DNA from 2 places in the Bartonella henselae str. Houston-1 genome. Region 1 is predicted to be linked to the other one. Evidence: predicted binding sites of a transcription regulator. Region 1 holds the regulator's gene; the other holds the start of a gene.
What was found. The regulator HrcA, encoded in region 1, represses chaperone genes, less so after heat shock. The targets are predictions, from matches to a motif close to GTTAGCACTCNCNNNNNGNGAGTGCTAAC.
Positions count from the first base shown of each region.

Region 1 (15,462 bases):
TTAAACAATAAAAATATTCATATTCGTGATGCCATTTTTGATATGGGGGGGGTGAGCGAAAATCTTGATGATGCAGCCTCTCGTCATGTTGGTATTCAGGTTAAAGGAACTCTTCAAGGGGTTAAAAAAAATAAGAGCACATTGGGGGAAGATCTTGGACAAACAGTTCGTGTGCATATAGATACGGATATTGTTTCTAGAAAACCAGTTTTGATACATGATTTTAGTATTACGGGTCAGGGGTTTTCTGCTTGGTTAAAAGGGAAAATGGATCATTTTGTTTTTAAAGGCAATCTTGGTTTAAAAGCGCAAACGCTTGCTTCTTTTAATCTATTGAGTGAACAATCACTCTCTGGTAGCGCAGATATTAAAGCCAAAGGAATGATTGGTTTAATAAGTGGCGTTTTTGATCTTGAATTATCAGGGATGGCTGATAATACGAAAATAGGCGTTGAATCTTTTGATCGTTTATTCAAAGGAAATTTTACTCTTTTAGGTGGTGCTGCTTATGATACAACAAATCTGATTTTGCGTCATTTGAATTTGAAAAGTCAATACGCAAACATAAAGGCTAATGGATATTTTTCAAGTGAAAGGGCTAAAATGGACCTCTATGCTCAAATATCTGATCTTGCCTGTTTGGATCCGAGAATGAACGGTACTCTCACAATCAAAAGTACTGCGAGAGGACACGATCACCTTATAAAACTTGATACACATGCTCATGTTGCTGAAGCATTTTTAGTAGGGAAGAAGCTGCAAAACACAACACTCACTATGAAAACACTGGTGGATAATACATCACCGGTTACGTCTTTTACTGGTTCTGTAAAGGGTGAAGGAACTTTTTCTAATAAACCATTGTATTTGTCTGCTTCTTTTAAGGATTCTCATCAGATTCGAAAATTTGAAGATATCGATATGAAAGTGGGAAGCACAAAAATAATGGGTGATTTGTCTCAAGCAGCAGGCTTTATGAAAGGAGCTTTGCATATTGATGCTGATGATATTTTATTGCTTTCCGCATTGTTTTTGCAGGAAGGCAATGGAAAATTAAAGGGGGATTTTATTTTTGATGAAGAAAATGGCAGACAAAAGGCCAATCTAAAAGCGCATATTGACCATTTAAGCTTTGCAAAGAATAAAATTAAAAAGTTGACAGTAAAAGGAGACGTCTTTGATCCTTTTGGCATGATCCAGTTTGAGGGTTTGATCAATGCCGAGCATATTCAAACGCCTGTGATGATGATTAATCGTTTACATGCTCATGCCAATGGCAAGAATGGACAAACAGTTTTTACTGTTCAAGCAATGTTCCCTAATAATACAAATGCGCAGCTTTCTGGCAGCATGGTTACGGTAGAACTTCCAGACGGCATACAACGAGAAGTGCAGATTAAAACTATAGATGTTAAACAACACAATCTTCATGCGACACTGCCTAAATCGGCTACAATTATTTTCGATAAAGAGGGAATGACAATTGATGAATTAGGAATTGCAATTAATGGAGGTAAAATTATTCTTGCGGGAAATATTCAAGATTCCCTTAATCTGCACCTTACAATGAATGCGTTCCCTGCTGCTTTAGTTAATCTATGGAAATCCAACCTTGGAGTAGCTGGTACTGTAACAGGGCAGATTACGATTCGTGGTAGTTTTCAAAAGCCTGATGTAACTTATGATCTAAAAGGTGAAGAACTGACAACACTTGCTTTTCAAAATAAAAAAATAATGCCTTTTGTTCTTTCTGCTAAAGGTAAAACAGTAGATCAGAACCTTACTTTGAATGCAAATTTAACAGGAGAGGGGGTACAAGCACAAGCACAGGGTCGTATATCTTTAGATAAAAATAAGCTTGATCTCCACGTTAATTTGCAAGATTTGCCTGCACGTTTGATGAATAGTTTTATTGAAGGGCAAGCACTTGGAGGAGCCGTGGTAGGTAGGATCGATATTGCTGGAACAATGAAGGATCCATCTGCTTCTTTTGAGCTTGCTAGTCAAAGCTTAACTGCTATGACGCATAAAGGACCTCTGTTGATCAATATGAATGCTCGTGGTTCTTACAAAAAATCGACTTTTCATATTGAGCGTATGATAGCGACCGGAGATAAAGGATTAGATCTCTCCATAAATGGACCTGTTTCTCTTAATGGTTCAGCTGTCAAATTGAATGTTAAAGGGGCAATGCCTCTTGCTTTTGTTGATTTATTATTAGCAAAACGTGGTGCGCATATAACAGGCATGACCAGAGTTGATGCAACGATTAATGGTGAATTACTTAATCCGCAATTGGTAGGAAGTTTTTCTATAGTCAATGGTAGTTTTTTTGATTCACAAACAAATTTAGGATTGAATAATATAACCGTTGAAGGAAAACTAAATGGCGATCATATTCTTCTAGAGAAAGCTTTAGCTGTTTCGTCTGAGGGAGGATCAATTTCTGCTTCAGGTCGTATTTCTAATAATCTGCAACCAGATTTGGTCCTTCATCTTAATAACGCCAATTATAACGATGGCTCAATGATTCTTGCAACGTTGTCAGGTAAGATAACTATGACGGGTCATTTTGGAGATGGTCTCGTTATTGGTGGTGATATCACAGTTGAAAAAGCTGAAGTTTTAGTTCCTGATCATTTTCAAAACGCAAAGTTTCTTGATATTAAAAATAAAAACTTAACCAAATCGATTAAAAAAACACTTGAACGTGCTGATGTTGAGAACACCAACAAAAATCGAGTAGAATCTCAAGAATCCTCTTCTGTGATACTGTCAAATATGCGTCTTACTGCACGCAATCAGTTTTTTGTACGTGGACGAGGATTAGATACTGAACTGGGAGGACGCATTAATATAGTCGGTCCATTAAATGATGTGCATCCAGTTGGTGAGTTTAGAATGATTCGTGGACGTTTTGATATTCTTTCACAGCGTCTTAGTTTTGATCAAGGACAAGCGAGTTTTAGCGGTAATCTTAATCCTACGGTTTATTTTGTAGCAAACAAGAATAGTGGTGATATTCGTTTCACTGTAACCGTCAGTGGAACGATTGATAATCTTGAGATTAATTTTTCTTCACAACCAAATTTGCCACAAGATGAGATTTTGGCACGCTTGATTTTTAATCGCTCTCTTAATGAATTATCACCATTTCAGATTGCCCAGCTTGCGGCAGCGGCAGCTGATCTTGCTGGTGCTTCTAATACATCCTTGTTGAATACTCTACGGGCTAAAATTGGTCTTGACGATCTTGATGTTATCATTGATGAAAAGGGTAACACGGGCTTACGCATTGGGCGCTATATACACAATAACATTTATTTAGGATTTGAAGCAGGATCGAATGGAAAGACGAAGGGAACAATTAATTTAGATATTTCTCGCCATCTTAAAGCGAAAGGCGCCATAGGGAATGAAAAAGACTCTAGTATTGGTCTATTCTATGAGAGAGACTATTGAGGATTAAAGTTTTGAAACTCCAATGACTTAAGTTTTATATATCTAACGCTCTCAGTGAGAGAATGATTGAAATAATAGACTAGAAATCTTATAAAAGAAGGGGACTTTTTATCGAATCACGAAAAGATATTCCTGAAATATTTGATTTTTTGTTTATTGTGTTCTTTAATGAAAATGCTTTTTACAAAAAACAACAAACCATTATGCTATTCATGCCTGAACTTGTTTTAACGTCTCTTGTTACTCTCAATCTCATTTCACAATACTATTATCAATAATAGAACGCGAAATACATGGAGCAGGACTATCTTAACTTATGTAAAGTATAAGCCAGTACTATCATTCTACATTTCCAAACATTCCAACTGATTTTATATTAATACTCTTTTCTCAAATGGTTTTTATTCAAACGTTGATCTTATTTGTGATATGCAAAATTTTTTTGAATTTGAATGCAAAGATTTAAAATAAAAGAATCTTACAATCTTCCGAGCACTCATTCAAATTACAAAACGATAAATTATCTTTATAAAATTGTATTTGATAAAAGAAGCATTTGATAAAGCAACGTTTTTAGTAAAAATAGCTCATTATAGTTACACAGTATTTTCTATTATAGTGTCACGCCTTCCTTTCATATTCTCAATAGGGTTAGTTTGTATAGCGCCGTCAATCTGATTTATGAATATGGTACAAAGGATTTGTACGAACACTTGTAAGGATAAGAAGATGCAAAGCCAGTTATGTCATTTTTATCGTTTTACTCAGTGTCTGATAAAGAGCCGGAATATCTCTCCAATCCATAGCTGGTCTATTAGTGGTTTTATCACCTTGTTTTCTTAGTAAAGCTCGTGCTTTTTCTTTTTTTTGTAAATCAATATCTAAACCTAGCACAGCAGCGTGTTTGAGATAAAGATTAAGGCAGTTTAGTGCTTTCTCTGCTGTTGCAGCTTTTGTATGCAGATCGGAAGAACATTGCGTATATCTATTTGTATAATCTCTGAAAAGGCAACAGCCTCATTGGGGAAGAATATGAAGTTGTACAAATAGAAACCAACTTCCAGCCTTATCATCACCCTTTAATTCGGCTTACGGCTTTCAAAAGCATTGAGGAGTAATATCTTTTCAATAATGGAGAGTGCGCATTGCCTCACATTTTTGTTTCTCATGTTCTTAATAGGGTCATATGCCTCAATGTAAAACAGGACATCATTCTGTATTTCATTCACACACTTGTTTTAAAGAGACATCCAGCACACCTAAGCTCCTTTCACGATGATGACGGCGTTTTTTGTGAAGGATATAATGGGAAATCCGTTGTGCACTACCCTCTTTATGCTTATGAAGGAGTAAGTCGGCACTGTTATTCTCTTGGTTAGCGCAAAATGTTGTGACAGGCCTTGGTACTTAAGATGGTTCATAAGGGGCATTTTTATTTTTTTAAGTTGTTTTTATCCGCACGCCGCCCCGCCCCCTTTTTGTAACATGCAAGAGAATGGTTTTGAGTGATTCACGATGAGAGTGTTTGAGATGAGAAGATCTTAGGATATTCGGAGTTCTCATTCAAATTGCAAAGCGATGAATTATCTTTATAAATCAATATGTAACATTTTTGATTAATAGGATAGGAATACTGTTTTGCTCCTCATTCGTTTTTTTCACGCATCAGGATCATAGTCTTTATCAATGATAACATATGTATTTTCAAACTTTTCAAGAGATTAAAGTGTTTTAGAAATATCATTCCAATTCTTCGATATGAGAATAAAATTGCAAGACTTTATCCACAGCATCAATTACAACAAGGAATTTCGTGATAAATCCTTCTTTATTTCTTCCTGATACTTCCTTTCATGCCGAGTTTATCTTTAGTTTATAGCATAATTTATAATCAGCAGCATGGGGACAAGCAGGGACAAAAGTAGCATTGATTCAGCATCACGGTCCTTGGTAACTCTTTCAGAATTTGATGTTGAACGTTTTAAAATGGGCTCCTTGCTTAAGAAAAGGGTAAACTCTCACTGTTGAGTCTTTGCTTTCAAATGAGGTGAATTTTTTCAAGGAAATAACGGGTAAAATTTCCAATTCTTATGAAAATCCTAAAAACGTATTTTCAATAAATCGTCAAACTTTTATCAATCGCTGTATGTGATATAATATTCTTTTCTAGTTATATTCCTATTCTTTACAAAGGAATATAATCATCTCTCCACTTTTTATCTTAAATTTTACTTAAATGTTTAAAAACTAGGACTTTTGCTTTTTAAATTGTATATTATGAAGTTTTTTGTAAAAACTGTGTTCTTTTGCCAGCAATTCTTTTTGTGTACCTTGTTCAATGAGTTCACCATTTTTTATGACAACAATTTTATGAGCGCGAGCAATTGTTGAAAGGCGATGAGCAATGATAATAGTTGTGCGCCCTTTGGTAAGATGATAAAGGGATTCACTGATTTGTGCTTCCGTGTGCGAATCTAAAGCACTTGTTGCTTCATCAAGAATCAGGATTTCACTATCATGGAGCATTGCTCTAGCGATAGCGAGTCGTTGTTTTTGTCCTCCTGAGAGATTACAACCATTATCACCGACCTGTGTATCATAGCCATTTGGTAGATCCATAATGAAGTCGTGAGCATTAGCTGTTTTTGCTGCTTTTATAATGTCGTCGTCGCTAGCACCTTCTTTTCCTAGCCCGATATTATATTTAACGGTTCCTTGAAAGAGAAAAGTATCCTGTCCTACATAAGTCATTAGATTTCTCAAGGAGCGAAATGTAGTATAGCGAATGTCTTGATTATTAATCAATATGCGTCCCTTTGTAGGGTCATAAAGACGCATAATAAGGTTGATAAAGGTTGATTTTCCTGAACCAGATGGTCCCACCAATGCTGTCATTTTTCCGGGTTCTATTTCTAGATTAACGTCCTTTAACACCATTTGGTTATCGGTATATGCAAACGATACGTCTTCGAAACGGATAGCTCCTTGAGTTTTATGCAAATCTTTAGCTTTTTCATGTTCTATAACCGTAAGGGGATGGTCAAGTACTTCAAACATTGTACGGATATTAACCAAGCCAGATTCAATTTTAACACGTACATTTGCTAGTCTTTTTGCGGGTTCATAAGCGAGAAGTAAAGCAACAATGAAGGACATGAATTCACCTTGAACGCCTGCACGTTGGGTTGCGAGGTAACCAGAAAAACAGATAATACCTGCAATGGCGACACCAGTGAGTGTTTCCATAATTGGGTTGGTAATGGCTTGAAGTGTCGCAATATTGTTTGCTTGTTTTTCAACATTACAAATGGCTTTGTTCATACGTTTTCTCATTAGTTCTTCTAATGAAAAAGCCTTAATAACTCGAATACCAATGGTACTTTCCTGCACAATTTTGATAATTTCACCAAGTGAGAGAAGTTCTTTTTCCACTAGACGGCGAACACGTTTTAAAGCCATTCGAACCCCTAAAAAGGCGAGTGGTCCTACTATTAAAGTAAGAGTGATTAACGTAAAGTTTTGAATGAACATGACAAGCAACAGGCCACTAACAGAAAGCAAGTCACGCACAAAAGTTGTAATAATTATATCAATGATATTACGCACTGCTGTAGCGTTGTGGGTGACACGTACAAGAAGATCAGATGAAGTGTTATTGTGATAAAAAGAGACACTTTGTTCCATCATGCGTGCGTAAATTTTACGCTGTTGTTCAGCAACGATACTATTACCTGCTTTGTTCAAAAAATAAGTCTGAGCAAAAGTTGCAATTCCTTTAAGAATAAAAATGAAAGCAATGATGATAGAAATTACAATGATCATACCAAAATTTTGCGCATCAATAATATAATTAACAACGTCACGCATGATCCATGCACTCGCTGCCGTTGTACAGGAAATAATGATCATTGAAAAAATAGCTGCACTATACCAACGTGCGTGTTTATGAAAATTTTCTCGCAAAAGACGGATGATAAGATGTTTATCAAAAGTAGAAATTTGTTTTTTAACCATGAAGCGCTTCTATATTCTACCGTTGTTTTATGCAAGATCGAAGCATTCTTATTAAAGACGTTGAGTCTTTAAATTGATAAAAAGGGTATTCTCTTAAATAGAAGGATTGGTGGAAAACAATCAAACCCTTAAAAGCACCACCTGCCTTACGTGGCACTTTTAAATCATATTCCTAAACCAACTCTAGATGAGTTGTATTCTCTATATTACTCCCATGAAAAATTATTTAGCTGCTATCACCATCATCATTTGACGACCTTCGAGTTTTGGCTCAGATTCGATTTTAGCAATTTCACTTGTATCTTCTTTAACTCGCTGAAGAAGCTTTAATCCAAGATCTTGGTGTGCCATTTCACGTCCACGAAAACGCAAAGTAATCTTTACTTTATCGCCATTACCAATAAAACGATGAATAGCCTTGAGCTTGACTCCATAATCATGAACATCAACATTTGGACGCATCTTAATTTCTTTAATCTCAATGACTTTTTGTTTTTTACGTGTTTCAGCCGCTTTTTTTTGGGTCTGATATTTCAATTTGCCCAAATCGATAATTTTACACACAGGAGGTTCTGCATTTGGTACAATTTCAACCAAATCAAGGCCGACTTCTGCAGCCATAGCAAGAGCTTCTTGTATTGTAACCACTCCTTGATGTTGCCCCTCATCATTAATAAGTTGAACGCGAGGAACCCGAATATCTTGATTTGCACGTGGCCCATCTTTTGGGGTATGTGTCATTTTAAATGGTTTGCGAATGGTTTACGCTCCTTAATTTTGATTCACCTACAATACAATTTAATATACAATTATACACAGAAAAACAACTAGAATTCATGCTTTTTCATTATTTGATTTATGATTTTGGGAGATAATTTAGAGGATAGAAATTTTTCTTTTATGAAGAGAAAATATTTTATGGAGGAAGAGAATAATGGATCAAAATATTCCTTGTCAATTTTTTTCGTTTGAAAATACTGCTCTTGCAGTTCGGCATCGCAAAGGCCATTGCTTTCCTGGTTTGGTTTGGCTTTCTGGTTATCAATCCGATATGTTAGGAAGCAAAGCGATGTTGGTTGATAATTTTGCGCAAAAGAATGACTTGTCCTGTTTACGTTTTGATTACTCTGGTCATGGAGAATCTGAAGGTGATTTTTTTCAAGGAACAATTTCACGTTGGGTTAAGGAGAGTTTAGCGATTTTTGAGACCTATTGTGAAGGGCCACAAATTTTGATTGGTTCTTCTATGGGCGGGTGGATTGCATTGAAGCTTGCTATGATGTTAGCCCAGAAAAATAAAAGGCTTGCTGGCATGGTGTTGGTTGCGCCAGCTCCTGATTTTACGCAAACATTAGTGGAACCAAAATTGGGCCTGGAGGAATGGAAAATTTTGGAAGAAAAAGGGTATATTGAACGACCTGCAGTTGGTGATGAGGAGCCGATGCCTTTTACAAAAGGGTTGATTGAAGATGGACGAGACAACTGTGTTATGAAAGGATGTCTTGATATTGGTTGTCCTATTCATATTCTACAAGGAATGGAGGATGATAAGATACCCTATCAACATACATTGACTTTAATGAATCATTTGCCTTTACATGATGTAACGTTGACACTCGTTCGTGATGCAGATCACCGTTTTTCGCGTCCACAGGATTTAGAGTGTCTTGAAACAGTGTTAAGCATATTGATTGACCGAATTAATGCAGGATAAGGACCAAATAATTCATTGATGATAAAGATATAATGTATGACCATTTATGAACAGCATTTTATTTTCTCTGATCGCATTGTGCCGATAAGGGTACGCGAAAATAAGTACGCACGTCGTCTTATATTACGTATTGATGCGAGGGGTCGGGAAATTTGTGTAACAACGCCACCGGCAATAAACCTCTATTCGATTCAAGGTTTTATTGCAAAGCACCAATCTTGGATTGAAGCGCGCCTTGCTCGCGTGCAAATTGCTCACGCAAATTCTTATCTCAAAGAGGGTACAAAGATTCCTTTATTGGGTATTCCACATACCATACAGCGTAAAGAAGGACGCGGAATAACAGAAATCGTTGCAGGGGATGTACGACAAGAGCCCAAAATTGTTGTTTATGGGCAATTAGAATACCTGCCAAGACGCATTGCTGATGTTTTAAAAAAGCAGGCTGCACTCATTATAACGCCATTGGTGAAATGCTATGCACGTAAAGTAGAGCGTAAAGTGAAATCAATTTGTTATAAAGATACCAAGAGTCGTTGGGGTTCCTGTTCAATACATGGTAACCTTTCTTTTTCTTGGCGTCTTGTTATGGCGCCACAAGAAGTTATTGAATATGTTGTTGCCCATGAGGTCGCTCATCTTATTGAAATGAATCACGGACCAAAATTTTGGGCTCTTTGTGAAAAACTTTGCCCAAAAAGTGAAGCATATCGCACTTGGTTGAAGGAAAATGGTCATATGTTGCAGGCAGTCAATTTTCATTCATATAGGTTGGAGATATGAAAAAAACCTTGAAGAAGCCAATAATGAATGGAACTTTTTGTTAAAAACACCGTTATCTGTATGCTTCGTCACGTATGATGAAGGAACCATTGAAGCTCTCAGCACAATTGTCTTCCCCTGCTTGGTTTGCTGAGTGTCTTCAATGTTTTTGCTTTATCTTTTTTGTAATTCAGCTTAATAACTCTAATTTTATAACTCTCAATTTAGATTGGAAGAGCGCTTATGCCTGTTCTTACAGATCCACTTCAGATATTACAGGCACTTATTCGTTGTCCTTCTGTTACGCCTCATGAAGCGGGTGCTTTATCAACTTTGGAACAATTTTTAACAAAGATGGGGTTTCATGTTGAGCGTCCTATTTTTGCCGATAAAAATACAGAGGATGTTGAAAATCTTTATGCAAAAATGGGAAAAGAGGGCCCGCATCTTATGTTTGCTGGTCATACGGATGTCGTGCCACCAGGTGATTTGGAAAACTGGAAGTACCCTCCTTTTGAGGGTGTCATAGATCAGGGGAAATTATACGGGCGGGGTGCTGTCGATATGAAGGGCGGGATTGCTTGTTTTGTTGCGGCATTTGCTCGAGTTCTTGAGAAACGCACCATTAAAGGAAGGGTAAGCCTTTTGATTACCGGTGACGAAGAAGGTCCTGCATTGAATGGTACAGTTAAACTTCTCAAATGGGCAGAACAAAAAGGCGAAAAATGGACAGCAGCTCTTGTAGGAGAACCAACGAGCGTAAAAACTGTTGGTGATGTAATCAAGATTGGACGCCGAGGATCAATTTCTGGTATCATGACCGTTAAGGGGCGCCAAGGTCATGTTGCTTTTCCTGAGCGGGCAGCTAATCCATTGCCTTTAGCAAGTAAGCTTATACAATCATTGATACAAACGACTTTAGATGAAGGGACAGAGAATTTTCAACCCAGTAATTTGGAATTAACAGCAATTGATACAGGCAACCCCGCGATGAATGTTATTCCAGCGCAGGCAACGGTCCATTTTAACATACGTTACAATGATCTTTGGACAAAAGAAATGCTTATGGCAGAAATTGAAAACCGTCTTGCTTTAGTGCAATCGAAAAACAATAACGGTCAATACCCTTATTATCAGCTTGAGTGGATTCCAAGTTTAGGGGATGTTTTTTTGACTAAAAATGATAAACTCATTAACACATTATCAAATGCGATCAAAAGTGTGACAGGGAATATACCAGAATGCTCAACTTCAGGTGGCACATCGGATGCGCGTTTTATTAAAGATTATTGTCCAGTGATTGAATTTGGGTTACCTGGACAGACGATGCATATGGTGGATGAGTGTGTCACTGTTGATGCAATGGAAACTCTCACTTCTATTTATGAATGTTTCATTGTTGATTTCTTTGCGTAAACACACGCGTGTTTTTTCAAAAGCAGATCCTTCTCAAATCGAAAACCGTGAACGTTCTGTCACAATCAATGAAAAATATCCAGAACATTGGCTCGAATGAATGGAAAAGATAAGGCGTAATTCTGTCGAAAAAGGGTATGTGATTGTTCTCTCACAACTAATGTAACAAAAGGTGACAGGTTGAAACCATCAAGATTTTAGTGTGCCAATTGATTGATAATATAGTCAAGCAGAATGCGTCCTTTGTTTGTCGCTTTTAAGCGTTGGTTTTCTACCATTTCTACCAGCCCTTGTTGTTGTAAATCGATAAGTTTTTCCATGGGCAAGTTTTTAGAGCTTAAGCTTTTGTAGCGTATAAGATCCAAACCTTCGCAAAGACGCAAACCCATAAGGAGCATTTCGTTTGCTTGTTGTTCTGTCGTCAATTGTTCTGTCTCAATACAGCCATGTCCTGTCTTTTCTACCAATTCGAGCCAATGTTCTGGATATTTTTCATTGATTGTGACAGAACGTTCACGGTTTTCGATTTGAGAAGGATCTGCTTTTGAAGAGGCAGAAGAATGATTTTGTGAGTGCTCAATAAAGCGTCCATGAGCTCCTGGACCAAAACCCGCATATTCGTGATAACGCCAATAGAGAAGATTATGCACTGATTCCGCACCAGAAATTGCATGATTGGAGATTTCATAAGCTGGAAGCCCGTGTAGTGCGGTTATTTCTTGTGTGAGTTGATAGAGATCTGCTGCAAGTTCTGATTCGGGGAGAAACAGTCTTCCTGCGGCATGGAGCCGTTTAAATGCTGTTCCTTCTTCGATAGTTAGTTGGTAAAGAGAAAGATGGTCTGCTGCTAAATCAATGGCTTGAAAAAGTTCACATTTCCATTGTTCGAGTGTTTGTCCGGGGCGGGCATAGATAAGATCAAAGGATAAACGGGGGAAAATTTTCCGTGCTAAAGCAATAGCATGGAGAGCTTGTTTGACATCATGGAGACGTCCAAGTTGTCGTAGTGCTTTGTCATTGAGTGCTTGTACACCAAGAGACAAGCGGTTCACCCCTGCTACACGGTATCCACGAAAACGCTCTGCTTCTACACTGGATGGGTTCGCTTCCATTGTAATTTCAGCTTTATCATCGATGTTCCACGTTCTTGCCAATATCTGCAACAAGGCATCAACAGTTTGAGGTGTCATAAGCGATGGGGTTCCCCCACCAATAAAAATACTCTTAATACAACGTGGACCTATTTTATGATATTGTGTTTCTATTTCACGTTCAAAGGCGGTTACGAAACGTGGTTGATCAACACCATGAAGGCGAACATGCGAATTAAAGTCACAATAAGGACATTTGGCAGCGCAAAAGGGCCAATGGATGTAGATGCCAAAAGGTTCATTCATGAGAGTTTTAAAAGGTTTTCTGCTAAAAGTTTGAAGGCACATGCACGATGAGAGAGCGGTGTTTGATCATTGAGTTTCCAACCATGTTTTTGCTCCGTTGTCATTTCACCAAAGGTATTTTTATATCCATCTGGTAAAAAAACGGGATCAAAGCCAAAACCCTTATCTCCACGTGGTGGCCAAATGAATGACCCTTCAACACGTCCGTGGAAATAATCTGCATGAGCATCGGGCCATGCAATGCATATAACCGATATAAACCGGCATTTTCGTTGGCTTTTTTTATGTGCTCCGATTTTTTGGAGTTTCTCTTCTATTTTTTGCATAGCTTTTAAAAAGTCGCGTGTACCATCGGATTGAAGAGCGAGATCAGCGGTATAAACACCTGGTGCACCATTCAGTGCATCCACTTCTAATCCTGAATCATCAGAGAGGGCAGGAAGTCCTGTATTTTTTGCAGCTGCAAAGGCTTTGATATAAGCATTTTCTTCAAATGTTGTTCCTGTTTCTTTTGGTTCAGGTAATCCGAGCTCTTTGGCTGATTGTATTGTTAAACCAAAGGGAGCAACCAAGGTGGTAATTTCCTGCAATTTGCCAATATTATGTGTAGCAATGACGAGCTTTTTGTTTGCTATGCTTCTCATATACGTCTCTCTAAAAATGAAAGGAGGGTGTTATTTTCTGGACTAAAAATCAGTTTAAACGAACATATAATATGAGTTCTGCCAGATTTTACGAGATATAATTTTTTTTGCATTTTTATTAATATTTCGTTCAAATGAAATCTTCTATGTTTGATGAGGACAATTATTGCAAAGGCATATACAAAGTATCTTTCTTTTTGATGATAGCATAAATATGTATTATACTTTTACACTGCTTTAGACCATTTGACCAAACCTTGGCAAAATTTATATAAAAAGAGAGTGTTTTTAAAGTAGTGAATTAATTGTGATGAAGCACAAACTTATTGATGATGAACTAAAATATCTTGATGAACGTTCGCGAGATATTTTTCGCCATATTGTGGAGGCTTATCTTAATGATGGAGGGCCTGTAGGATCACGAAATCTTTCACGGCTTTTGCGGCAGACATTATCACCTGCGACGATTCGCAATGTGATGAGTGATCTTGAACATCTTGGTTTGATTTATGCACCTCATGTATCTGCCGGGCGAATGCCAACACAGTCAGGGTTACGTTTTTTTGTTGATGCGTTTATGGAAGCGGGTGATTTGCCAAATGAGGAGCGGGAGAATATTGAAGCTCAAGTCAAGGAAGCAGGTCATGCACAATCAGTTGAACATTTTCTTGTTCAAGCGAGCCAAGTTCTTTCAGATCTTTCACGTGGAGCAGGGCTCGTTCTCGCGACAAAACACGAAGGGACATTAAAGCATATTGAATTTGTACGCCTTGATGGGGAGCACGCTCTTGCTGTTTTAGTGACTCAACAAGGTGGGGTTGAAAATCGTATTGTTCATTTACCAGAAGGTGTTACCCATGCACAATTGACGGAGGCAACAAATTTTCTTAATGCGCATATTCAGGGGCTTACATTGAGTGAAGCTAAAGAGGAAATTGCACGTTTATGCTCAGAAACACGGGCTGCACTTGATCATTTGTCTCATCATCTTGTTGAAACAGGGTTAGCTCTTTGGGGAGGCGAAGGTGCTGATCATAAAATCCGTCTTATTGTTCGTGGGCGGAGTAATTTGCTTGAAGATGTAAAGGCAGAAGAAGATTTAAAGCGGTTACGACATTTGTTTGATGACCTTGAAACGCGTGAAAGTATGGCTCAGTTGCTCGATTTAACGGATGAAGGTTCGGGAGTTCGTATCTTTATTGGTTCAGAAAATAAGTTGTTTTCACTTTCTGGGTCTTCTTTAGTTGTAGCACCTTATCGTGATTCACAACAAAAAGTCATTGGTGCTTTAGGAGTTATTGGACCAACACGGCTTAATTATGCAAGAATCGTGCCTATGGTTGATTATACGGCTCAACTTGTGTCACAGTTGTTGCGTTAAAGTAACCAAATGAATATTTTTACGATAAACGCTTATTTTAGTTACGTAGCATTAAGATGCATAAATAGCCCTTGATTTTTGTCTGTAAAATTTCGATATCGAGAATAACAAATCTTATGAAGGAATGGAATTTTTATGTCTGATGAAAAAAACAAATTTACTGACGCTTCATTTGAAAATTGCGATTTGAAAAATCCATCTGATCGCGATGCACTTAAACAAGCTGCCGATAAGTTTTTAAAAGCGCATGCAGCAGAAGCTGATGCAGACGTTAAAGGAGGAGGAGAGGCATTGGTTGATCCCTTGGCTGCTTTGCAAGATGAAAATAAAGAATTGAAAGATCAGCTTTTACGTCTTGCTGCAGATATGGAAAACCTTCGACGCCGTACTGCGCGTGATGTGGCTGATGCGAAAGCTTATTCAATTGCTAATTTTGCACGGGACATGTTATCTGTTTCTGATAATCTCAATCGTGCTTTGGATGCTATTCCAGAAGGAGCAAAGGAGAATGATGCTGGTTTAAAAACATTAGCTGAGGGTGTTGAAATGACAGAGCGTGCAATGATAGCAGCACTAGAACGCCATGGGGTACAAAAAATTCATCCAGAGGGGCAAAAATTTGATCCTCACTTTCATCAAGCGATGTTTGAAATTCCTAACTCTGATGTTCCA
Region 1 covers NC_005956.1:64,664-80,125, forward strand. The annotation lists gene AYT27_RS00230 (translocation/assembly module TamB domain-containing protein) at 1-3,462, shown strand, start outside; gene AYT27_RS09075 (hypothetical protein) at 4,204-4,356, opposite strand; gene AYT27_RS00240 (ABC transporter ATP-binding protein) at 5,710-7,476, opposite strand; gene infC (translation initiation factor IF-3) at 7,699-8,217, opposite strand; gene AYT27_RS00250 (alpha/beta hydrolase) at 8,411-9,190, shown strand; gene AYT27_RS00255 (M48 family metallopeptidase) at 9,227-9,973, shown strand; gene dapE (succinyl-diaminopimelate desuccinylase) at 10,196-11,368, shown strand; gene hemW (radical SAM family heme chaperone HemW) at 11,566-12,765, opposite strand; gene rdgB (RdgB/HAM1 family non-canonical purine NTP pyrophosphatase) at 12,762-13,409, opposite strand; gene hrcA (heat-inducible transcriptional repressor HrcA) at 13,720-14,790, shown strand; gene grpE (nucleotide exchange factor GrpE) at 14,926-15,462, shown strand, end outside.

Region 2 (15,462 bases), 460 kb from region 1:
TTCATGATGTTATCCGTGAGGATAATCCAAGATCTATTGGATGCCACCACCTTTTGTGTAAGGTATAAGCCAGCAGCATTATTCTTTTTGCCAACCTCAAAATGTTGCGATATCCGTTGTATTGAGATGGTTTATGAGAGGTATTTTATTTCTCATGTTCAATGGTTTTTATCGACATACTCATCTTGCTTATGATATGCAAGCGAATGATTTTTATTGCTTCTGAATACGAGGGTTTGAAATGAGAAAATATTTTTGTATTCGAGGCTCTTATTTAACAAATAAAAAATTCATTATTATTTTTGGGGCTTGATCAGATAACAAAGGAAGGCACTCTTATGCCTTTGGTATGAGAAATATAAAAACTTTCTATGTCAATATGCCCAGGATCAAAAGTTCTCCAAGTTTTGCAAAAGGTTACATTTAACAGATTTTTGCAAGAGAGGATGGTAAACTATTTAACATACAAAAACATCGGACTATGGGATAGTCCGATGTTTTTACAAAAAGGGTTGTTTCAAGAAGATTTGTACCTTGTTCCTTATTGTGGATGGATCATCTTTTTGGGATCAACCAACCGATCATAATCTTCTCCAGAAACTCCTAGTTTGAGTGCTTCGGTACGCAAAGTTGTGTCATTTTTATGCGCTGCTTTGGCAATTGCGGCAGCTTTTTCATAGCCAATTTCTGGTGCAAGCGCTGTCACCAACATGAGAGAACGTTCCATGAGAGAATGAATGTGAACTCGATTGGCGCGTAATCCTTGAATACAATGAAGATCAAAAGAGCGCATGCAATCCCCAAGAAGCGTAATCGATTGTAAAACATTGTAGCCAATGACAGGTTTATAAACGTTGAGTTCAAAATGCCCTTGGCTTGCGGCAAATGTTACACTGGTATGATTGCCAAAGACTTGGCAAGCAACCATGGTCATTGCTTCACACTGTGTGGGGTTAACCTTGCCTGGCATGATGGAAGATCCTGGTTCATTTTCTGGTAAGCTTAGTTCCCCCAAGCCTGAGCGTGGACCGGATCCCAAAAACCGAATGTCATTGGCAATTTTAAACAGATCAGCTGCTAATGCATTTAAGCTACCATGGAAATGCGCAAGAGCTCCATGATGAGCGAGGGCTTCAAATTTATTGCTAGCGGTTTTAAAGGGTATTCCTGTAAATGTACTGATTGTTTGCGCAAAAGCTATGTCAAAGCCTTGCGGTGCGTTCAGCCCTGTTCCAACAGCTGTACCTCCTTGGGCAAGCATTTGAACATCACAAAGAGCATTTTCAATGCGTTGGCGGTTGGCTTCGAGTGCAGTGCGATAGCCCGAAAATTCTTGCGCTAAAGTTAAGGGTGTGGCATCCTGGGTATGAGTACGTCCAATTTTGATGATATCGGCAAATTCTTCTTCTTTTTTCTTTAAAGTGGTAATAAGTGCGTCAAGGATAGGAAAGAGGTGTTGGCGCGTTTGTAGGGTAGTAGCAATGTGAAGTGCTGTGGGAAAGGAATCGTTTGACGATTGGCTCATATTGACGTGATCATTGGGATGCACAGGTGTTTTGCTACCCAATTTTCCTCCCAAAAGCATATTGGCATGATTGGCGATCACTTCATTGACGTTCATATTGCTTTGTGTTCCAGAACCTGTTTGCCAAACAGAAAGGGGGAAATGCGTGTCAAATGCACCGGAAAGCACTTCATCGGCAGCAGTAATGATGGCTTTTCCAATGTTTTTTGCGAGTTTGCCTTTTTCCATATTCACAACAGCTGCTGCTTTTTTGATAAGGCTTAAGGCATAGATGATGGTGAGGGGTTGTTTTTCTATGCCAATATTAAAATTATGCAATGAGCGTTCAGTTTGTGCGCCCCAATAACGGTCTTGACGGACTGAAATCGTCCCAAAGCTATCCGTTTCTTGACGTGTTTCAACCATGGTTAGATCCTTTTGTGTTCAGTGGTTAATAAAAGAGATTAGATAACGCGAAATAGAAAAAGGAGGCAAGGCTTTGAAGTCTCCTAAGAGAAATTATTTTAGAGAGAATCCTTGACATTAGGAAGTGGCAATTTTATATTCCAGTCATTGTTAGCACTCTTTCTTAAAGAGCGCTAACAAAGACTTAAGATTAATTCATTTATATTAAATTTTAAGGATTTAAAATATGGCTAACATACAATTCCGCCCACTTCACGATCGTGTTGTTGTCCGTCGGGTTGAATCTGAAAATAAAACTGCTGGTGGGATTATCATCCCCGATACAGCGAAGGAAAAACCTCAAGAAGGTGAAGTTATCGCTGTTGGTAATGGAGCTCTCGATGACAATGGGAAGCGTGTGCCTTTAGAAGTAAAAACAGGGGACCGTATCTTGTTTGGAAAATGGTCTGGAACCGAAGTGAAGATTAATGGGGAAGACCTTTTAATCATGAAAGAGTCTGACATTATGGGGATTTTGGGTTAATCCAACCTCTCAATTTTTTTCATTTTCTACTATTTAGGACATAACTCCAAGGAGAAATTAAATGGCTGCTAAAGAAGTCAAGTTTGGCCGTGAAGCGCGTGAGCGTTTGTTGCGCGGCGTTGATATCCTTGCTAACGCTGTTAAAGTAACACTCGGCCCTAAAGGGCGCAATGTGGTGATCGATAAATCATTTGGTGCGCCTCGCATTACAAAAGATGGTGTATCCGTTGCAAAAGAAATCGAACTGGAAGATAAGTTCGAAAATATGGGTGCGCAAATGTTGCGTGAAGTTGCTTCTAAAACCAATGACATTGCTGGTGATGGAACAACAACGGCAACTGTTTTAGGACAGGCTATTGTCCAAGAAGGTGTAAAAGCCGTTGCTGCAGGCATGAACCCAATGGATCTCAAACGTGGTATCGATGCTGCTGTTGATGAAGTGGTGGCAAATCTTTTCAAAAAAGCGAAAAAAATCCAAACTTCAGCAGAAATTGCACAAGTGGGAACAATTTCCGCTAATGGTGCTGCTGAAATCGGCAAAATGATCGCTGATGCCATGGAAAAAGTTGGCAATGAAGGTGTCATTACCGTTGAAGAAGCAAAAACTGCTGAAACGGAATTAGAAGTCGTTGAAGGAATGCAGTTTGATCGTGGATATCTTTCCCCTTACTTTGTCACCAATGCTGAGAAAATGGTGGCTGATCTTGATGATCCTTACATTCTTATTCACGAAAAGAAACTCTCTAATCTCCAATCCTTGCTTCCAGTACTTGAAGCTGTTGTTCAGTCTGGTAAACCACTTCTCATTATCGCTGAAGATGTGGAAGGTGAAGCTTTGGCAACGCTCGTTGTCAACAAACTGCGTGGTGGTTTGAAAATTGCTGCTGTGAAAGCTCCAGGATTTGGTGATCGCCGTAAAGCCATGTTAGAAGATATTGCAATCTTAACATCCGGACAGGTTATTTCTGAAGATGTTGGCATTAAATTGGAAAATGTCACTTTGGATATGCTTGGTCGTGCAAAGAAAGTCAATATTTCTAAAGAAAATACCACGATTATTGATGGTGCTGGACAAAAGAGCGAAATTAATGCGCGCGTCAACCAAATCAAGGTACAGATCGAAGAAACAACTTCTGACTATGACCGTGAAAAATTGCAAGAAAGACTTGCTAAACTCGCTGGAGGTGTTGCTGTTATCCGTGTTGGTGGAGCAACAGAAGTTGAAGTGAAAGAAAAGAAAGATCGTGTTGATGATGCCTTGAACGCAACACGTGCAGCTGTGGAAGAAGGTATTGTTGCCGGTGGTGGAACCGCATTGTTGCGTGCAGCAAATGCCCTGACTGTTAAAGGAAGCAATCCTGATCAGGAAGCTGGTATCAATATTGTTCGTCGTGCACTCCAAGCGCCAGCACGCCAAATTGCTACCAATGCCGGTGAAGAAGCAGCGATTATCGTTGGCAAAGTGCTTGAAAACAATGCAGATACATTTGGTTACAACACCGCAACCGGTGAATTTGGTGATTTGATTGCTTTGGGAATCGTTGATCCTGTGAAGGTTGTGCGCTCTGCTCTTCAGAATGCTGCCTCAATTGCTAGCCTTCTCATTACAACAGAAGCAATGGTTGCTGAAGTTCCAAAGAAAGACACACCAGTGCCTCCAATGCCTGGTGGCGGAATGGGTGGAATGGGCGGAATGGATTTCTAAGCCCTTGATAAAGATAAAAGAAAACGGGCCTCTCTGGCCCGTTTTTTTGTAGGTTTTTCCTGTCTCTTATCAAATTTCTCCATTTTTTACGATTTTCTGGCTTTTATGTGATTTCGTGGTAGACAAGACATTGATTTATAAGAATAATTCACTCATTCATATATTGAATAAAAGCTGCGAATATCGTAGGATTCTCTCATTATAAACCCTCTTAAAGTGAATCAATGAAAATCACTTGTTTGCACGTCACAAGCAGGGATGACGTGTAGGAACTTCATAAAGAAAAACATAAAAATGCCTTTCATGAACCGTCTTAATGCAAGGGCAGGTGTAAGATTTTGAGCTGGCAAAGGAGAATGATGGTGCCGATTTGCTCCTTCATTAAGTGTAAAGAGGGGGGCACAATGGCTTTACCGTTATACCTTTCATGGGCTTTTTATGGGCGCTGTCGTGAAATGGGTTTGGGTGCTTTAAGAGATGTTTTTTTTAACAAATGCGTGCATGCACGACACAGTAGCGTTCTGTTCTTCATGAGAGGCGTAGCCCCATTAAAGAACGTGAGAAACAAAAGCGTGAGGCAATGCGCATACTCCACTCTTTAAAAGACAGTATCGTGGGTGTTTTTGAAAGTTGTAAAGCCAAATTAAAAGGAGAGTGTAAAGATGGAAGCTGGTTTTTACCTTTACGGCTTTATATTCTTCCCAACTTAGGCTGTATACCCATTTCAGACAATTACACAAATAGAGAGACCTAATACGCTCATTCCTATCTGGCATCAAAAGCTGAAACTGTTCGTAGAGCTTGTTTTTATGTGTCTCAAAGATGTATCGTTATTGTGCTATCAGGTGTTGTGTTTCTCTTATGCTTTTTCTTTTTTGCTCAAACTAAGTATTTTTATGGAAAGCATTTTTTTTTGAGAATGTTTTGTCGCGGTATTTTGTAAATTTTGTTCTCATTTATTGTGGTATGTTTCATTCTTCAGAGTTCTAGGGTAAAATGCTGTATTTGCTAGCTGTTTTGCTTTAGCAATGGACAGTAAGCACTTCTTACTCTATGAAAGCTTAGAGGAATGATTTTGCTTAAACAAAAGAGAGAATGTATGAACCAATACCCCAAATGTCCTCATTGTGGCGGCCTTTATACTTATGAAGAGGGTGAAAATTTTGTTTGTCCTGAGTGTGCACATGAGTGGCCACAAAAGGACGAAGATACTTCTGCTTCCAATATCGTTGATGCCAATGGCCAGATTTTGGCAAACGGAGATAATGTTATTGTGGTCAAAGACCTTAAAGTTAAAGGTGCTGCATCCGTTCTTAAGAGTGGTACGAAGGTGAAAAATATTCGCCTTGTGGATGGAGATCATAATATTGATTGCAAAATCCCTGGAATGGGCCAAATTGGCTTAAAGTCGGAATTCGTGAAAAAAGTTTAATTGGTTACAATGTTTGAAACATCGCTTGTTTGGTAAAATGTAGGTACACAGTTGAGGGGCTTATTTTAGGAAATAATTTACTTTTCATTCTCTTTAAAGAGATCGTCTCTAGTGTTGTATAGGAGTGATGAGATTTATCGGAGACTGACTTATTCGTAGCAATCATGTTCAATACTGTGGTGTTTTGTACTTCGACAGTAAGCCAGCTAAGGCCGCTATGGCGTTTGTGCTTTTAAGCACTCTTTTATCAGATCTCATTTGTTTATTGAGGCATGGCTTCAACACCTACAACTTCTGGAATAAAATGGCGTAAAAGATTTTCAATACCATGTTTTAGCGTTGCGGTTGAAGAGGGACATCCGGCGCAAGCACCGCGCATATTGAGGTAGACAATACCGTTTTCAAATCCGCGAAAAGTAATATCTCCACCATCATTGGCAACGGCTGGGCGAATACGTGTTTCAAGGAGTTCCTTAATTGTTAAGACGATATCGGCGTCTTTTTCGTTATAAAATTCTTCGTTAAGGGCGTGCGTTTGTGCTTGTCTTGTGGCATTGGTATTGATAACCGGATCACCAGACAGAAAATGTTCCATAATAGTACCTAAAATGGCTGGTTTGAGATGTTGCCACTCTCCCTCTTTTTTGCTCACGGTAATAAAATCATAGCCAAAAAAAACACCATTGACATTTGGAATATTAAACAGTTTGGCTGCTAAAGGGGAATTTTTAGCAGCTTCTTCACTGTCACGAAATTCTAACACACCTTCGGAAAGTACCACACAACCTGGCAGAAATTTCAGTGTTGCAGGGTTTGGTGTGGTTTCAGTTTGAATAAACATAGACTCTCCTTTTATGGGATGGATCAGGGCGCTTCTTGAATGAAGAATACACTATTTTAGGCAATGGATTCAATATCTTCATCAGCGAGATTACTTGGAATAACGATAACAGGGATTGAAAAAGCTGTTCCCCGATTGCCAATTAATTGCACAAGCGGTCCGGGTCCTTCTGTATGTTCACTGGCAGCTAAAACAATAAGTGCAATTTGCTTATCTTCGTCAATCAGTTTGGCAATCTCATCAATTTTTTTGCCTTCACGCACAGTTATTTGCGTTTCAAGGGAATGCGTAGTGCGTACATCACTGGCAATTTCTCCTAAAACTTTATGGGCAGTTTGTATTGCTTCTGTTCGCATAACATTGTTGACGCCCAAAAAATGTTGAAATTCTACACTATCAACAATACAGAGTAGTACCAATGTTTTTTTAGTATTTTGGGCATGCTGTGCAGCAAAGGCGACAGCGCGCCGACATTCTGGTGTCTCATCGATAATGACTAAAATTTTCCGCTTGTGATTTGTTTTCGCTTTGTTTTGCTTAGAAATCCTGAGGTTTTCTCTATTTTTTGCAGACAAATTCTTTACCCTTACAGCTTCAGCTTAATTGGTTCATATATTGTGCAAAAATCCAACAATTTCACGGACTTTTTTCATATTTTTTTCTGCTAATGCACTGGCACGTTGTGCACCATCGTGCAAAACAGAGTCAATATAACTACTTTCTTGATGAAGTCGACGGAGTTCTTGGGTGATTGGTGCAAGCTTCTCGACAGCAAGGTCAGCTAAGGTTGTTTTAAAAAGCGAAAATTGTTGTCCGGAAAACTCTGAAAGAGCTTTTTCTTTGCTTATTTGTGCAAAGGCAGCATAAATACCAAGCAGGTTATCGATTTCTGGCCGTTCTTCTAAGGCTGCAAGCGTGTCGGGAAGAGGGGCGGAGTCCGTTTTTGCTTTGCGTATTTTTTTTGCGATAAGATCAGCATCATCTGTTAGATTAATGCGCGAAAAATCGGAAGGATCCGATTTCGACATTTTTTTTGTGCCATCGCGCAACGACATAACGCGCATAGCTGTATCCCCTATCAGCGCCTTTGGAAGAGGGAAAAAAACTTGTTTTTTTTCCTCACCCATTTGCATTGTAACAGAAAAGTTTAAATCTACAATACGCTGTGCATAATCATTATTGAATTTTTGAGCAATATCACGGGTGAGTTCAACATGCTGTTTTTGATCTTCGCCCACTGGAACATGTGTGGCACGATAGAGTAAAATATCGGCAGCCATCAGACTTGGATAAGCAAAAAGTCCAAGGGATGCTTTTTCACGATCTTTTCCTGCTTTATCTTTAAATTGTGTCATGCGCTGGAGCCAACCAATACGGGCGATACAATTTAGAATCCATGCGAGTTCGGCATGTTGAAAAACTTGAGATTGATTAAAAATAATGTGTTTTTTTGGATCAATACCAGCAGCTAAAAAGGCTGCTGTAACTGCTCTGGTAGATTCACGCAAGGCAAGTGGATCCGGATTAACGGTGAGGGCATGCATATCAACAACGCAGTACAGACAATTATAGGACGTTTGCAGTTCAACCCAATGCTTGATGGCTCCAAGATAATTGCCAAGATGTAAGTGACCACTCGGTTGTACTCCGGAAAAGACAAGTGGTGTGAAGGTGTCCATAGGAGTGTTCTTTCTTTAGTAAAGTTATTTGTTTTATGTTTTTTTGACAAAGCCTCTTGCTGAAAGCAAGACAAAATATTTATAGGCGTTTTTTAAAGTTTTTGAGGGTGAGGAAAAAGGAACGGGTGTCCAGTAAAAAATAGGCGAAACAGTGTACCAAGAGTATGGCAACCATTATCCCTGCCAAGGTGGAAGCACGCAAGAAAAACGATGCTTGTGAGGATAAAGGGAAAGACAAAAAGTCAATCACATCAAAGACGTAATAAAGGGCTATAGTATTTAAAAGAGTGGTGATAATCAAACATGTTATTCGTTTTATCAGTTGTATGTCGTATTTCCAATAGCCACGTTGAATGAGAATAGTCCAAAGCAACAGTGCATTCATCCATCCAGAGGTAATTTCAGCAATGACAATGCCCCGTGCTGACAAAATTGGAAATAATATTAAGGCTAGGCTGATATTGATGAAAACGCAAATGCCTGTGATAATCATCGGTGTTTTTGTATCTTCATGGGCAAAGAAATTAGGAATAAAGATCTTTATTAGGACAAAAGCGGGAAGTCCTAGCCCATAAAGTTTAAGCAGTTGGGCAACATAGTGTGTTGACAAACTGGTAAATTGCCCACGTTCAAAAAGTAAACTAACAATGGGGGTGGAGAGTATTAAAAATGCCACAGATGCGGGGAGCGTTAATAACAGAGTTAATTCAATAGAGCGGTTTTGTAAATTATGAGTTTCTTTGTGATTTTTGCTGCGAAGGGCTCTTGTTAATTCTGGTAAAAGAACGGTCGCAATAGCAATTGCTATCACTCCTAAGGGCAATTGATAAAGGCGATCGGCATACATCAAAGAGGATACGGCACCTGATTGACTAGAGGCAATATTGGTATTAATTAACAAATTGATTTGTGTAATCCCTCCTGTAATAGCAGCAGGGAATGCTAACGTTAAAAGTTTGCGAACATTGGAGCTGAAACGGGGACGGCGGAGGAAAATTTTCATTCCACTTTGACGTAGTGCAGCCGCAATCAAGGTGAGTTGGAGAAGCCCTGCGGCCAAGACTCCCCAAGAAAGATTTAAGCCGATATGCCAAGTGTCAAGCTGATAGATCCAAGCATAGGCGAGCACGCTAATCAAAATAATATTTAAAAAGAGGGGAGCAATGGCTGCGATAAAATAGCGTCGCAAGGCATTGAGCATTCCTCCCATCATAGCTGCTAAAGACATACAAGTTAAATAGGGGAACATGATTGCTGTAAAATGAATCGTAGCGTTAAATTTTGTGGCATCCTCTGCAAAACCTGGAGCGATAATGGTTCGTACCAAAAAAGGCATGCTTAATTCCATGGCGATGGTTAAAAGGAGCAGCAGTGAGAAGAGAACGCCAAATACCTCTTCTGCGAATTTGCATGCAGTTTCTTGACCATCTTCAGTGATTCTTTTTGCAAAAAGAGGAACGAAAGCCGCATTAAAGGCTCCTTCAGCAAAAAAACGACGGAATGTGTTAGGAAAACGAAAAGCAGCGTTAAAGGCATCGGAAACAGGACCAGTTCCAAGGGCTGCTGCCATTAGCATTTCACGAACAAAGCCAAAAATACGGCTCATCAGGGTTCCAGAAGCAACGGTTGCAAATTTTTTAATCAGGATCATAAAAATATATCTGGTTTGTCATAAAAGAGAGGGAATGAAAAAATCAATAAAATCATTTTAGATTGTAAAAATTTGATTAGCGTGCCAATATAATACCACATTTTTAAAGCGTTGTACGATGGTGTTTATCCTTCTATCAACAAGAGGGCTTTTATGCTCTTTAAGCTGTATTTATTATTGCTTTCTTATATTTTGTCTTGCTTCGCTAAAACAATCAATATTCTTTTTTCTTAAGCTGAAGAGATAGAATAGTGCGATAAAGAGAAAAAAGGCACAGGGAATTGCGGAAGCTGGCTTATCGTTCGTTTTATCAGTTGTGTGTCGTATTTCCAATAACCACGTTTAATGAGGATAGTCCAAAGCAAGTGTATATTTCATGCAAGCTTATCATGTTTGTGCCTTGTTTCATTTTTTTCGGATAAGCGAGGGATGGGAGCTTTTTGCTCTGTTGCTGAAGAGGATTAGTTTGCACACTTCTATGGCAGTGGTTAAAAGGAACAGCAGCGAAAAGAGAACGCCAAACTTGTTCTTTTTATCCTTCAACTCTTCTAAAATAGAAATATAGTTTCGAAGAGTATTCATAAATGATCTAAAACGCTTCAATGTGCCACTAATAAATTGTAAGATATTGATTTATAGAAATAAATCACCGTTTTGCGTGTTGAATGAGAAACCTGAATATCGTAAGGTTCTCTCATTGCAAACTTGTTTATGTTGAATTAAAAAAACTATTTCTTTGGCTATCGTAAGTGGGGCTAGCGTATTGGGTAAAAACACTTAAAGAAAAGAGGTGAAAATGCCTTTTAATGAATTGTCTCAATACAAGGGCTGTCGCAACATTTTGAGCTGGCAAAGAGAATAAGGGTACCTCCTTGCTCCTTCATAAGTGTAAAAATTGTGGTGCTCAATCGCTTTATCTTTATACTATTCAAAGGTATTGGCGTGAAATGAGTTTGTCAGCATTGAGAAAAGTCTCGCTTTTGGATTGCACCTTGCCTAAATTTTGAAAGAACATTTGTTATGTGCTTTATTGGTTTGCTCTGAAAGGGAGTGTATAGTTTAGCTGTGTAACCATTTCAGGGTCATTTTAAACAGATGCTTGGCGGGTTAAATCTTTTAAATTATTCTTTTCTACAAGCATTTTATTTAATTTGTTTAGTTTTCTTTGGACTTCTCTTCCGGCGGTAAAAGGTTTTGTCAATTCTTTTTCTTTTATGACTTGTGTAAAGGTAGTACTACCATTTGCAAATGTAAAGGAGAGGTTACGAGTCTGTCCAGCCCATTCAAACCTATTTTTAAAGAGGCTGTGATGCATATGTTTTAGGGATGCAAAATTAAACTGTTCTGGTAGTGGTTTTCAGCGCAGTCTGGCCATTGCTTTTTTACATCATAGATACATTGTTTCTTTAAAGCGCTTGCCTCTTTGATCCCATGCTTATTTTTGAGTACTTTACTCTTAGAATAACAGAAATTCTTTGATGCTGAATTTATTTTTTCATGAGTTTTTACATCAATTTCTTGGCGGGTTTGTATCGATTCTTTTGCTATAAGAAATAAAGAATGGTTCGTTTGGTTTTTTTCATAGATATTTCCTTTCAAGCTTTCTCAATAGCAATATTTGTTTTTGAAAGCTTCTTTTGTGCACTCTCCACCTTTACGTTATTTTTATAGCTTTACTTAAAAGAGAAATGTCAATTTTTATGATTAAACAACATCTCTTCGACAATCTACACAAAACAATCGCACAAAGGGACCATATAAACACAGTTTCAGGTATGCTTATCTACTCATAGAAACTACTTTTGCAGTTTCAACTTTTGGCGGTCGAACTATCTGTTCTACTGCTTTTAATGATGTGATCTTTTTTGTCATTTGCGTTGCTTTAATTGCTGACATGTTGACTTTTGCAGTCTCTCTGCCATCACTTTTCATGATAGATTGATACAGACCAAGTTTTTCCTGCTGTTGAAGAATCTGGACAACGTCTTTTGTTTGTGTGAGGATTTGTGCAATTTTTTCTGCTTGATTTACTGATGTGCCAAGACTTTCAGCAAGTTTTGTATGAGATCTTTCACTTATAGCCTGAAGATCACTTGGTGAGAGACGGTCATAGAGTTTTTGAGAATAAGCCTTTACCTGTGTTCTCAGTTCAGGAGAGGTTAATAAAACTTCTTTCTGTTGTTCTTGAGTGAGAGAAAATAGATTTGTTATCTCTTCACTGGGTGTTTCTACCGACTGTGCACAGCGTTCTTGTTCCTTAAAATAGGCTTCTAGAATATCCTTTTCTGCTTGTTTTACACTATGTGCGTAACTAAAAATAGCATGGCTTAAGGGCAAAAAATTCTCTTCAGCATGGGCACGTGCTTCACTTTTTATCCCCAAAAAACTGAAGCCAACGATCTTACCACAAGAGGATGGAAAGTTTCCAACCTGGCGCGCGAACTTTTCTAACTCCTCGACATTCTTATTTGTCACTGGAATTCCCATCTTCGGCATTTTGCCTTCCAAAATATCGGGATTGCCATAAACAACACTACACAAAGTTTTAATTTTTTGCATGCTGCTTTTAACGACTTCACTTTCTCGAATCTTTGAAGCAACGTCCACGTAACTAAGAGGTGGAATTATTTCTTTTTCAATAAGCATTTTTTGCGTTTCTTGAGTGAAAGATACTGAAACTACTTTTGCGGTTTCAACTTTTGGCGGTCGAACTGCCTGTTCTACTGCTTTGGATGCTTCGAACTTTGTTGTAACTTCCGTTGCCTTAATTGCTGACATGCTGACTTTTGCAGTCTCTTTGCCATCACCTTTCATGATAGATTGATACAGACCAAGTTTTTCCTGCTGTTGAAGAATCTGGACAACGTCTTTTGTTTGTGTGAGGATTTGTGCAATTTCTTCTGCTTGATTTACTGATGTGCCAAGACTTTCAGCAAGTTTTGTATGAGATCTTTCACTTATAGCCTGAAGATCACTTGGTGAGAGACGGTTATGGAGTTTTTGAGAATAAGCCTTTACCTGTGTTCTTAGTTTAGGAGAGTTTGATAAAATTTCTTTCTGTTGTTCTTGAGTGAAAGAAAATAGATTTGTTATCTCTTCACTGGGTGTTTCTACCGACTGTGCACAGCGTTCTTGTTCCTTAAAATAGGCTTCTAGAATATCCTTTTCTGCTTGTTTTACACTATGTGCGTAACTAAAAATAGCATGGCTTAAGGGCAAAAAATTCTCTTCAGCATGGGCACGTGCTTCACTTTTTATCCCCAAAAAATTGAAGCCAACGATCTTACCACAAGAGGATGGAAAGTTTCCAACTTGACGCGCGAACTTTTCTAACTCCTCGACATTCTTATTTGTCACTGGAATTCCCATCTTCGGCATTTTGTCTTCCAAAATACGGGGATTGCCATAAACAACACTACACAAAGTTTCAATTTTTTGCTTGCTGCTTTTAACGACTTCACTTTCTCGAATCTTTGAAGCAACGTCCACGTAACTAAGAGGTGGAATTATTTCTTTTTCAATAAGCATTTTTTGCGCTTCTTGAGTGAGAGAAAATAGATTTTGTATTTCTTCACTGGGTGTTTCTACCGACTGTGCATAGCGTTCTTGTTTCCCAGAATGGGCTTCTAGAATGTCTTTTTCTGCTTGTTTTACATTATGTGTGTAACTAACAATAGCATGGCTTAAGGGCAAAAAATTCTCTTCAGCATGGGCACGTGCTCCACTTTTTATCCCCAAAAAACTGAAGCCGGCAACCCGACCAAAAGAGGAGGGAAAGCTTCCAACTTGGCGCGCGAACTTTTCTAACTCCTCGACATTTCTATTTGTCACTGGAATTCCCATCTTCGGCATTTTACCTTCCAAAATATGGGGATTGCCATAAACAACACCACACAAAGTTTTAATTTTTTGCATGCTGCTTTTAACGACTTCACTTTCTCGAATCTTTGAAGCAACTTCTTCGTTGGTAAGAGATGGAATTGTTTCCTTTTCAATAAGTGTTTTTTGCGCTTCTTGAGCGAGAGGCACTGAAACTACTTTTGCGGTTTCAACTTTTGGGGGTTGAATTAGCTGTTCTACTGCTTTCAATGCTTCGGACTTTGTTGTAACTTTCGTTGCTTTAATTGCTGACATGCTGACTTTTGCAGCCTCTTTGCCATCACCTTCCATAATAGGTTGATGCAGACCAAGTTGTTCTTGCTGTTTTTGCGTTTTTTGACTGAGAGGCACTGTGCGTGGTCGAGCACCAAGCCGGTTCCATTTAGCTTGCATAGAGCTTTCAGTAGATTCTTGATGTCTGTCTTCTGGTGAGTGTTCAGGTAGTTTAGGAGGTTTCGATAAGCTTTGCTGTTTTTGCAAGTCTTGAGAAGGTTCAGAGGAAAGTTCTTGGCGGTTTTGTTGTGCTTGATGGGCTTGTACAATGCTTTTTCTTACCTGTTTTACCGTATCTGCATATGTTTCAATGGCGTTACACAGGGAAGAGATACCTGCTTCAGCTTCTTTGCGTGCACTGTTTTTTATGCCAAGGGTTTGACTGCCTGCAAGCTTATGAAAAAAGTGAGGATTTTCTGAAATTTGCCATGAAAGTTCTTCTCCTATCTCAGGAATTTTTTGCATGTCTTCAATTCTGTACTGCAAAACATAAGCGTTGCCAAAAACAATTTTGCACCAATATTGGATTTCTTCTTCACAAGATTGAACCAATGGATCTCTTTGAACTCTGTTGAAAATTTCCTCATTCGATAGAGACGCCATCTGAGTAACGCTTGCGGATGAAGGTGTTGAAGGGGCTGGTTGTTTTTTTTTCATGTGTGTCTCCTTTCGAGATTTTAATTTGCTTTTAGAAAACCTCTTTGGTGTATTCTCCACTTTTATGTTTTGAGAGTTTTTCCTTTCAGAGAGAATGTCCATTTGAATAATTTCAAAAGTTTTTTTTCATGGATCATAATCACTATTTGTATTTGTAATTTTTATATAGTAAGGGCACATGACGGGGAGGGGGTGTTATAGATTTTCCGTAATACTGCCCAATACTGCTTGGGGACTTTTTATAAAGTGATAAGTACCGAAAGGTCAGATGAAAGCTGATGCATCTTTAGAGTGCCAGCACCATTTTTTGTGTTTTCTCAGCTTCGCTTGATCGAACGTTCGACGGTTTTTGTTGTGCTTGCCTAGAGGCTTCCAAAGCCTGATGACGTGGGATTTCTGTTGAGCGCTCAGGTAATTTAGGAGGTTTCGATAAGCTTTGCTGTCGTTTCACGTTTTTATCTTTCTTTGGAGATTGTTCCTGATGGTTTTTTACAATGTCCTCTCTTACTTGTTTTACAATCTCTGTGTAATGATCAATGGCAGTGCATAGGGAGGGAATAGCTTCTTCAGCATGTTTACGTGCGTTATTTTTTATGCCAAGCACTTGCTTGCCAGCAAGCGGAGCAAATATTGTAGAAAAGTTTGCAACTTGCCATGAGAGTTCTTCTCCTAGCATGGGAATTTTTTTGATATCTTCAGTGGTATGTTGCAAAACAAGTGGGTTATTATAAACAATATTACACCAATTGTAGATTTCTATTTGAGCACGTTGAACAGAGAGATCGTTTTGAACTCTGCTTGCAATTTCTTTATGTGAGAGAGGTGTTTTTTCTTTTTCAGGTGTAAGGGATTTTTGCTGATTTTCAGTTGTTTGCTCTCTCGTTGTTTTTTG
Region 2 covers NC_005956.1:1,536,323-1,551,784, reverse strand. The annotation lists gene fumC (class II fumarate hydratase) at 542-1,930, opposite strand; gene groES (co-chaperone GroES) at 2,157-2,453, shown strand; gene groL (chaperonin GroEL) at 2,515-4,158, shown strand; gene AYT27_RS06900 (zinc ribbon domain-containing protein YjdM) at 5,258-5,590, shown strand; gene AYT27_RS06895 (NifU family protein) at 5,853-6,431, opposite strand; gene AYT27_RS06890 (universal stress protein) at 6,488-6,976, opposite strand; gene trpS (tryptophan--tRNA ligase) at 7,040-8,110, opposite strand; gene murJ (murein biosynthesis integral membrane protein MurJ) at 8,190-9,761, opposite strand; gene AYT27_RS06865 (hypothetical protein) at 11,082-11,360, opposite strand; gene bepG (T4SS effector BepG) at 11,541-14,672, opposite strand; gene bepF (T4SS effector BepF) at 14,857-15,462, opposite strand, start outside.
Region 2: the regulator HrcA is predicted to act here: its motif matches at 2,080-2,108, upstream of groES (co-chaperone GroES).